Regions from separate parts of the Clostridium sp. JNZ X4-2 genome, predicted to be linked through region 1. Evidence: a T-box and tRNA genes for the amino acid it is inferred to sense, from the RefSeq annotation. Region 1 holds a T-box; the other holds one or more tRNA genes.
The links. The T-box of region 1 lies ahead of ACYUJ6_RS16480 (glycine--tRNA ligase). A T-box ahead of a tRNA ligase gene usually reads a tRNA of that ligase, here a tRNA-Gly.
Positions count from the first base shown of each region.

Region 2: it encodes a tRNA-Gly, which carries the amino acid that the T-box ahead of ACYUJ6_RS16480 (glycine--tRNA ligase) is inferred to sense. The anticodon was not compared.

Region 1 covers NZ_CM142685.1:3,417,451-3,420,867, reverse strand. Annotated here, with positions in the region: gene lysS (lysine--tRNA ligase) at 1-372, shown strand, start outside; tRNA gene ACYUJ6_RS16485 (tRNA-Asn) at 565-639, shown strand; T-box leader at 720-880, shown strand; gene ACYUJ6_RS16480 (glycine--tRNA ligase) at 1,119-2,510, shown strand; gene murD (UDP-N-acetylmuramoyl-L-alanine--D-glutamate ligase) at 2,971-3,417, shown strand, end outside.
Region 2 covers NZ_CM142685.1:2,682,674-2,686,090, forward strand. Annotated here, with positions in the region: T-box leader at 14-248, opposite strand; gene ytxC (putative sporulation protein YtxC) at 316-1,218, opposite strand; tRNA gene ACYUJ6_RS12895 (tRNA-Val) at 1,469-1,544, shown strand; tRNA gene ACYUJ6_RS12900 (tRNA-Asp) at 1,554-1,630, shown strand; tRNA gene ACYUJ6_RS12905 (tRNA-Phe) at 1,634-1,709, shown strand; tRNA gene ACYUJ6_RS12910 (tRNA-Gly) at 1,720-1,794, shown strand; tRNA gene ACYUJ6_RS12915 (tRNA-Cys) at 1,805-1,878, shown strand; gene ACYUJ6_RS12920 (helix-turn-helix domain-containing protein) at 2,093-2,605, shown strand; gene ACYUJ6_RS12925 (sensor histidine kinase) at 2,627-3,417, opposite strand, start outside.

The DNA.
Region 1 (3,417 bases):
TTTATTCAACCTGCTTTTGTGATGGATTATCCTGTTGAAATATCACCTCTTACTAAAAAGAGAAGGGGTAATCCTGAGTTTACAGAAAGATTTGAAGGATTTGTATTTGGAAGAGAAATATGTAATGCCTATTCAGAATTAAATGATCCTATAGTTCAGAAGGAAAGATTTATGCAGCAGCTAAAAGAAAGAGAATTAGGTGATGATGAGGCATATATGATGGATGAAGATTTCTTAAATGCACTTGAAATAGGCATGCCTCCTACTGGAGGTTTGGGAATAGGTATAGATAGACTGGTAATGTTCCTTACGAACTCTTCTTCTATAAGAGATGTCATACTTTTTCCTACTATGAAACCAAATCAGCAGTAAGTTTGACAATATCATTATAATTGTTATTTTATTGCTGAAATGAATATATATGGCATAGTTGAAACCCAGGGGTTTTTTCTTAATTTAAGAATCCCTGGGTTTTTATAATAGACCTTTAAATTTATTATCCTTTGAATATAAAATTATATTGCAATTTTAAAATTGCATGATATAATTATACATGTAAGTTGTTCCGTGGTAGCTCAATGGTTGAGCATTCGGCTGTTAACCGAAGGGTTGGAGGTTCGAGCCCTCTCCACGGAGCCATTTTATTTTTGTAAATTCAGTGACTTAATATTTACATTTGCATATAATAGGGTATAATAAGAATTATATTGATAATTTAATAAATAGCTGTGATAAAGAATAGTAGCAATATAAATTTTTAAAGAGAAGTTGTGGGTGGTGTAAACAACTAAATTTTTTGTGAAGGAGCTTTTGAGCTGGGTATTTCAAAGATGAGCTTGTGCTAAAAAGGGTGGAACCGCGGAGATAATTCGTCCCTTTGCAGTAGGCCCTTTTTTTATACTCAAAATTGCAGGTCGTATTTTGCTGATAATTTTCTATCGAGTGACTCCTAGGTTCAGGCGGAGCTTGCTCATAAGGAATACTTTTCGTGTCAGAATCTAGAAGAACTTATCCAGGGCGGAGCAGTGCCTATCATTTCATACTTTACAAAGCAGGGAGTGTCAGCAATGACAGCCATGGGATAAAAATTTAATAAATTGTTGAGAGGAGAATATAATATGGCTTTTGAAAAAACTATGGATAAAGTAGTGGCTTTGGCTAAAAACAGGGGATTTGTGTATCCTGGCTCAGATATATATGGAGGACTTGCCAATACATGGGATTATGGACCTGTTGGAGTGGAACTGAAAAATAATGTAAAAAGGGCCTGGTGGAAGAAGTTTGTTCATGAAAATGAGCACAATGTAGGAATAGATTGTGCAATACTTATGAATAGTGAAGTTTGGGTGGCCTCAGGTCATGTGGGAAATTTCACTGATCCTCTTATGGATTGTAAGGAATGTAAGGCCAGGTTTAGAGCAGATAAACTGGTTGAGGAACACATGACGTCAAAAGGAGTGGAAAAGGCCAGTGCAGATGGATGGAGCAATGAAAAGCTAAAGAAATATATAGATGATAACAATATTGTCTGTCCTAGCTGTGGAAAAAAGAATTTTACTGACATTAGACAATTTAATCTTATGTTTAAAACATTTCAGGGAGTTACAGAGGATTCGAAGTCAGAGATATATCTGAGACCTGAAACAGCTCAAGGTATATTTGTAAACTTTAAAAATGTCCAGAGAACCAGTAGAAAAAAAATACCTTTTGGTATAGCTCAAATAGGAAAGGCATTTAGGAATGAAATAACTCCAGGAAACTTTACTTTTAGAACTAGAGAATTTGAGCAAATGGAACTGGAGTTTTTCTGTAAACCGGGAAGTGATTTAGAATGGCATAGTTATTGGAAGGATTATTGTTGGAAGTTTTTATTGAATCTGGGCATGAAAGAGGAAAATATAAGATTTAGGGATCATGGAAAGGAAGAACTTTCCCATTATAGTAATGCTACTTCTGATATTGAATATTTATTTCCTTTTGGATGGGGAGAACTTTGGGGCGTGGCAGACAGAACAGATTATGATTTGACCCAGCATCAAAATCATTCAGGAAAAGACATGACATACATGGATCCTATCACTAAGGAAAGATATATACCTTATTGTATAGAACCTTCTGTAGGAGCAGATAGGGCAGTACTTGCATTTTTAGTTGATGCCTATGATGAAGAAGAACTGGAAGGGGGAGATGTAAGAACAGTATTACATTTTCACCCTGCAATAGCTCCATTTAAGGCAGCAGTTCTCTGTCTCAGCAAGAAACTATCAGAGAAATCCCTGGAAGTTTATAATATGCTGAAAAAAGATTTTAATATAGATTATGATGATGCAGGAAGTATAGGAAAGAGATATAGAAGAGAAGATGAAATCGGAACTCCCTATTGTATAACTGTAGACTTTGACACTATGGAGGATAATACCGTTACTATAAGAGACAGAGATACAATGAAACAATTTAGAATTAAGATAGAAGAATTGAAAGGATTTATACAAGAAAAAATACAATTTTAATGATATGCCCCACTGATTTTGAAATATAAAACCAGGTGGGGCATATTTCATATCTATAAAGAATCCAGCTTAAAAATGGACAAAAAATTCACCGAATAATCGTGATTATTCGGTGAATTAGGGTTTAATCATGGGGATATGTTATATGTTTAATTAAAACTTGGGGAATTATATTAATGTTCCTTACGGCACAAACATAGTATAGCATAATAGAATAATAATTTTCAATAGCCAGCAATAAAGTTGTTAAATTAAATATTTTCTCATAATTTTGACTATACTCGACATATTTTAATTTAACAATGGCTAAATGGTTTGACAGGAACATATTCATGACGGGCAAATTCCACCGTATTCAGGAATCACTTCATAATTGGAAGTATATTATTTTACTATATGTTGTGCTATTATATAATCAAAATATAAATTATTGTAATAAGTCTGGCATGGAGGTAATTTTATGAAAAAGGATTTCGAGGAGTTTAAAAGGTTTATAAAAGGTAAAAAAACAGCGGTAGTTGGTATAGGAATAAGCAACAGGCCTTTAATTAATTTTTTATTGAGTTTAGGTGCAGAGGTTACTGCTTTTGATAAAAAGAGTGAAAGTCAATTAGGAAAAATAGCAAAAGAATTTAGAGAAAAAAATATAGAGCTTGTATTAGGTGAAGACTACCTTCATGATTTAAATGATTTTCAGGTGATATTTAAAACACCTTCTATGAGAATAGATAATCCATATCTTATGAAAGCTAAACAAAATGGAGCGTATATAACTTCTGAGATGGAGGAATTTATTAAATACTGTCCTGCTAAAATATATGGAGTGACCGGAAGTGACGGCAAAACTACCACTGCCACCATTATATATAATATTTTAAAAGAACATGGATATAAGACCTGGATTGGA
Region 2 (3,417 bases), 730 kb from region 1:
AACTCCTCCCAAAATATGGGACGAGTATTACCGCGGTTCCACCCAAGTTAATAATAAAAAAACTATTCATCAATTTAAATACTATTCACTCTACCTTTAACGTGGGTTAACGGAAATACCTACTAAAAATTTCAGTATACAACTCTAAGGTGGTTTTTCAATAAACTTTATTTAAAGGATATTTCAGCTTAAAATCCCTCTCTCTTAAAATAATTAATTTATTTACTTTTCCCTTTCATAGTTTTTATTTCTGTTTAGGCTTATTATATTATTCTAAAATCAATATGTCAACATGAAAATTAAACTTTTTATAAATCATACTCTATTTAAATTACTCTTTACCGATTTGCATATACTACAGCTGTTGCAGAATTCAACTCTATCGGTAAAAACTTTTTCAATTGTATCTATCAGTTCTGAATTCCTGCAATTTTCAGCACAATGAATTACTATCTTTTCCGGTGAATTGGTTATCAATGCACTTATTAAAACATCATCTAAATCTGAATTTATATTTTTATTGCATTTTAATGCTTTTAAGTCTTTAAAAAAGCTTTCTGTTATATCGCTTTCTTTATCTTTTATTATATATTTTCCATCATTATCTATTATTATACTTAAATAGTCTATTTTACTTTCTTGAATTTCTACAAAATATTTTAAAAGCTTTATAAATTCATTGTATTCCTTATCCACCATATACCTTTCAACCACTTTATCAATTATACTTTCCAGATCACCTAAAAGTTCCCTGATTCTAAAAGTTATAAATCCTTCTATATTTATCTCATTATTTTCATTTATACAATTTGATATTTTATCCAATATGTCATTTCTCTTATTTATACAAAAAATGGAGTTTTCATCCATAATTTCCATTTCACCTTTCAATACTTTTAAGCTTTCCAGCCTAATTTCCTCCAATTCCTCATATTTCAGGAAAAAATATTCGTTAGACAAAAAAGCCAGAATATCTTTTTCATAAAACTCATCTATCACTATATTATATATAATGTTTGCAATATACATATTATATATATTCATAAGTTTATTGTTTATTTCTCTATCACAAAATAGTTTGAGGAAGTGAGTATCAGACTCTATACTTTCATATACACCAATGAGCACGCCTTTATGCCTGAAATATTCTTTTAGTTCTTGAATACCATGTATTACACTTTCCTTTTCCTTATCGTAAACTATAGTTGTTAATAGCATTATTCACACTCCCTTCAAAAATAGTATGTGTCTAAAAAAAATCTATATTCAAATTTCTATTGTCAAATATCGACATAACAAAGTCAATATATTAAAATGATATTTTAATATGGTAAACAAATAATAAATAAAATCATATTATCAATAATTTTAAAATTCACTAAAGCCAGTGCGATTTTTTAATATAAAGTATTGACAATATATAGAACTCAATATATAATATGAATTGTCGTGGTGATAATGTGATTATGGGCGCATAGCTCAGCTGGGAGAGCATCTGCCTTACAAGCAGAGGGTCACAGGTTCGAGCCCTGTTGTGCCCACCATAATGTTACGGCCCAGTGGCTCAGTTGGTTAGAGTGCCGGCCTGTCACGCCGGAGGTCGAGGGTCCGAACCCCTTCTGGGTCGCCATATGGCCAGATAGCTCAGTCGGTAGAGCAGAGGACTGAAAATCCTCGTGTCCCTGGTTCGATTCCTGGTCTGGCCACCATTTAAAATATGCGGGAGTGGCTCAGTGGTAGAGCGTCACCTTGCCAAGGTGAACGTCGCGAGTTCGAATCTCGTCTTCCGCTCCACTTTTTATATGGCGCTATAGCCAAGTGGTAAGGCAGAGGTCTGCAAAACCTTCACCCCCAGTTCAAATCTGGGTGGCGCCTCCAAAAATAAAAGTAGCTTATTATCAATATTTGATAATAAGCTACTTTTATTTTCCGCATATCTAAACTTTTTATATCAAGGAAATTTATGTTAAAAATAATTAAATAATTAGTGAAATTGCACAATACACAAGCAGTAATGCCATTATAGTATTAGCTAATTTACTATTCTTTATATGGATAAACTTAATACTGTCATTGCTGAAAATTTCAAAAAATTCGTGAAGAAAAGAAACTTAGCCTCGATAATGTTTCAAAATTAACTGGTGTAAGTAAAAGCATGCTTGGACAAATTCAACGTTGTGAAGTAAATCCAACTGTATCAACAATATGGAAAATTGCAAATGGCCTTAAAATATCCTGTACCCAGCTTATGAGTATGCCGGAAGCTGACTTTGAAATTGTTGATAAACTCAAGGTTCAGCCCCTTGTTGAAGACAATGGCAAAGTAAGAATATTCCCTATGTTTCCTTTTGACAGTATAAGGAGATTTGAAGTATATTCTGTAGAAATTGATACAGGAGGTTATTTATGTACAGAAGCTCACAGACAAGGTACGCAAGAATTTATAACTGTCTTTTCCGGAAATCTTACTGTCAATGCAGATAATAAAAATTTTACTGTAAAACCTGGTAACTCCATCCGGTTCAAAACAGATAATGTTCATGATTATAAAAATAACTGCGATGATATTTGCTCATTAAACATGGTCATTTATTATCCAATATAGAACATTTAATAATATTAAGTTTTAATGTTTCACTTTCATGTATATTTTAAATACCAGCTTCTCATCTTCTCTATATGCCCTTATAAATCCACCATGGTGTTTAACTATTTCTCTTACAATTGACAATCCCAGACCGCTGCCTTCTTTTTTTCTGGACAAATCTCTTTTATACAGTCTTTCAAAGAAATTCTCCACATCTTCATGGCCAACTGGGGTTTCAGGAATATTTGATACTGAAATCACTGAATACAAGTTATCATTGTATTTTTCCTTGCCTACATTGAATTCAACAGCTGTACCATCCTTAGAATATTTAAGTGCATTACTCAAAAGATTGTTTACTGCCCTTAAAAACAGATTGGGATCTGCTTTGATACCAATAGGTTCCTGAGGTAATTTGAGAGAAAGCTTCAAGCCTTTCTGCATAAATTCCCCTTCCTCTTCTTCAGCTATCTGCCTTGCCAGTTCATTTAACTGCAGATATTGTTTTTCCAGTATTACGTCATTGGAAGCCAGCTTTGAATATTGAAAGAAATCGTCCAACATATTCTTCAAATACAATCCTTTTCTGTTCATTATATCTATGTAATTGGCAAGCTCTTTTTCTGAATCATATTTCCCGTTTTTAATCATATTTATATATCCCAATATAGTAGTTAAAGGTGTTCTAAGGTCATGGGATATATTGGTGAAAAATTCATTTCTGCTTTTTTCTTCTTTTTCTATTTTTGAAGCCATATAATTTATGTTTTCTGACAATTCCCTAAGCTCATTTTTATATTTAAGTGGAACTCTATTGGATAAACTGCCCT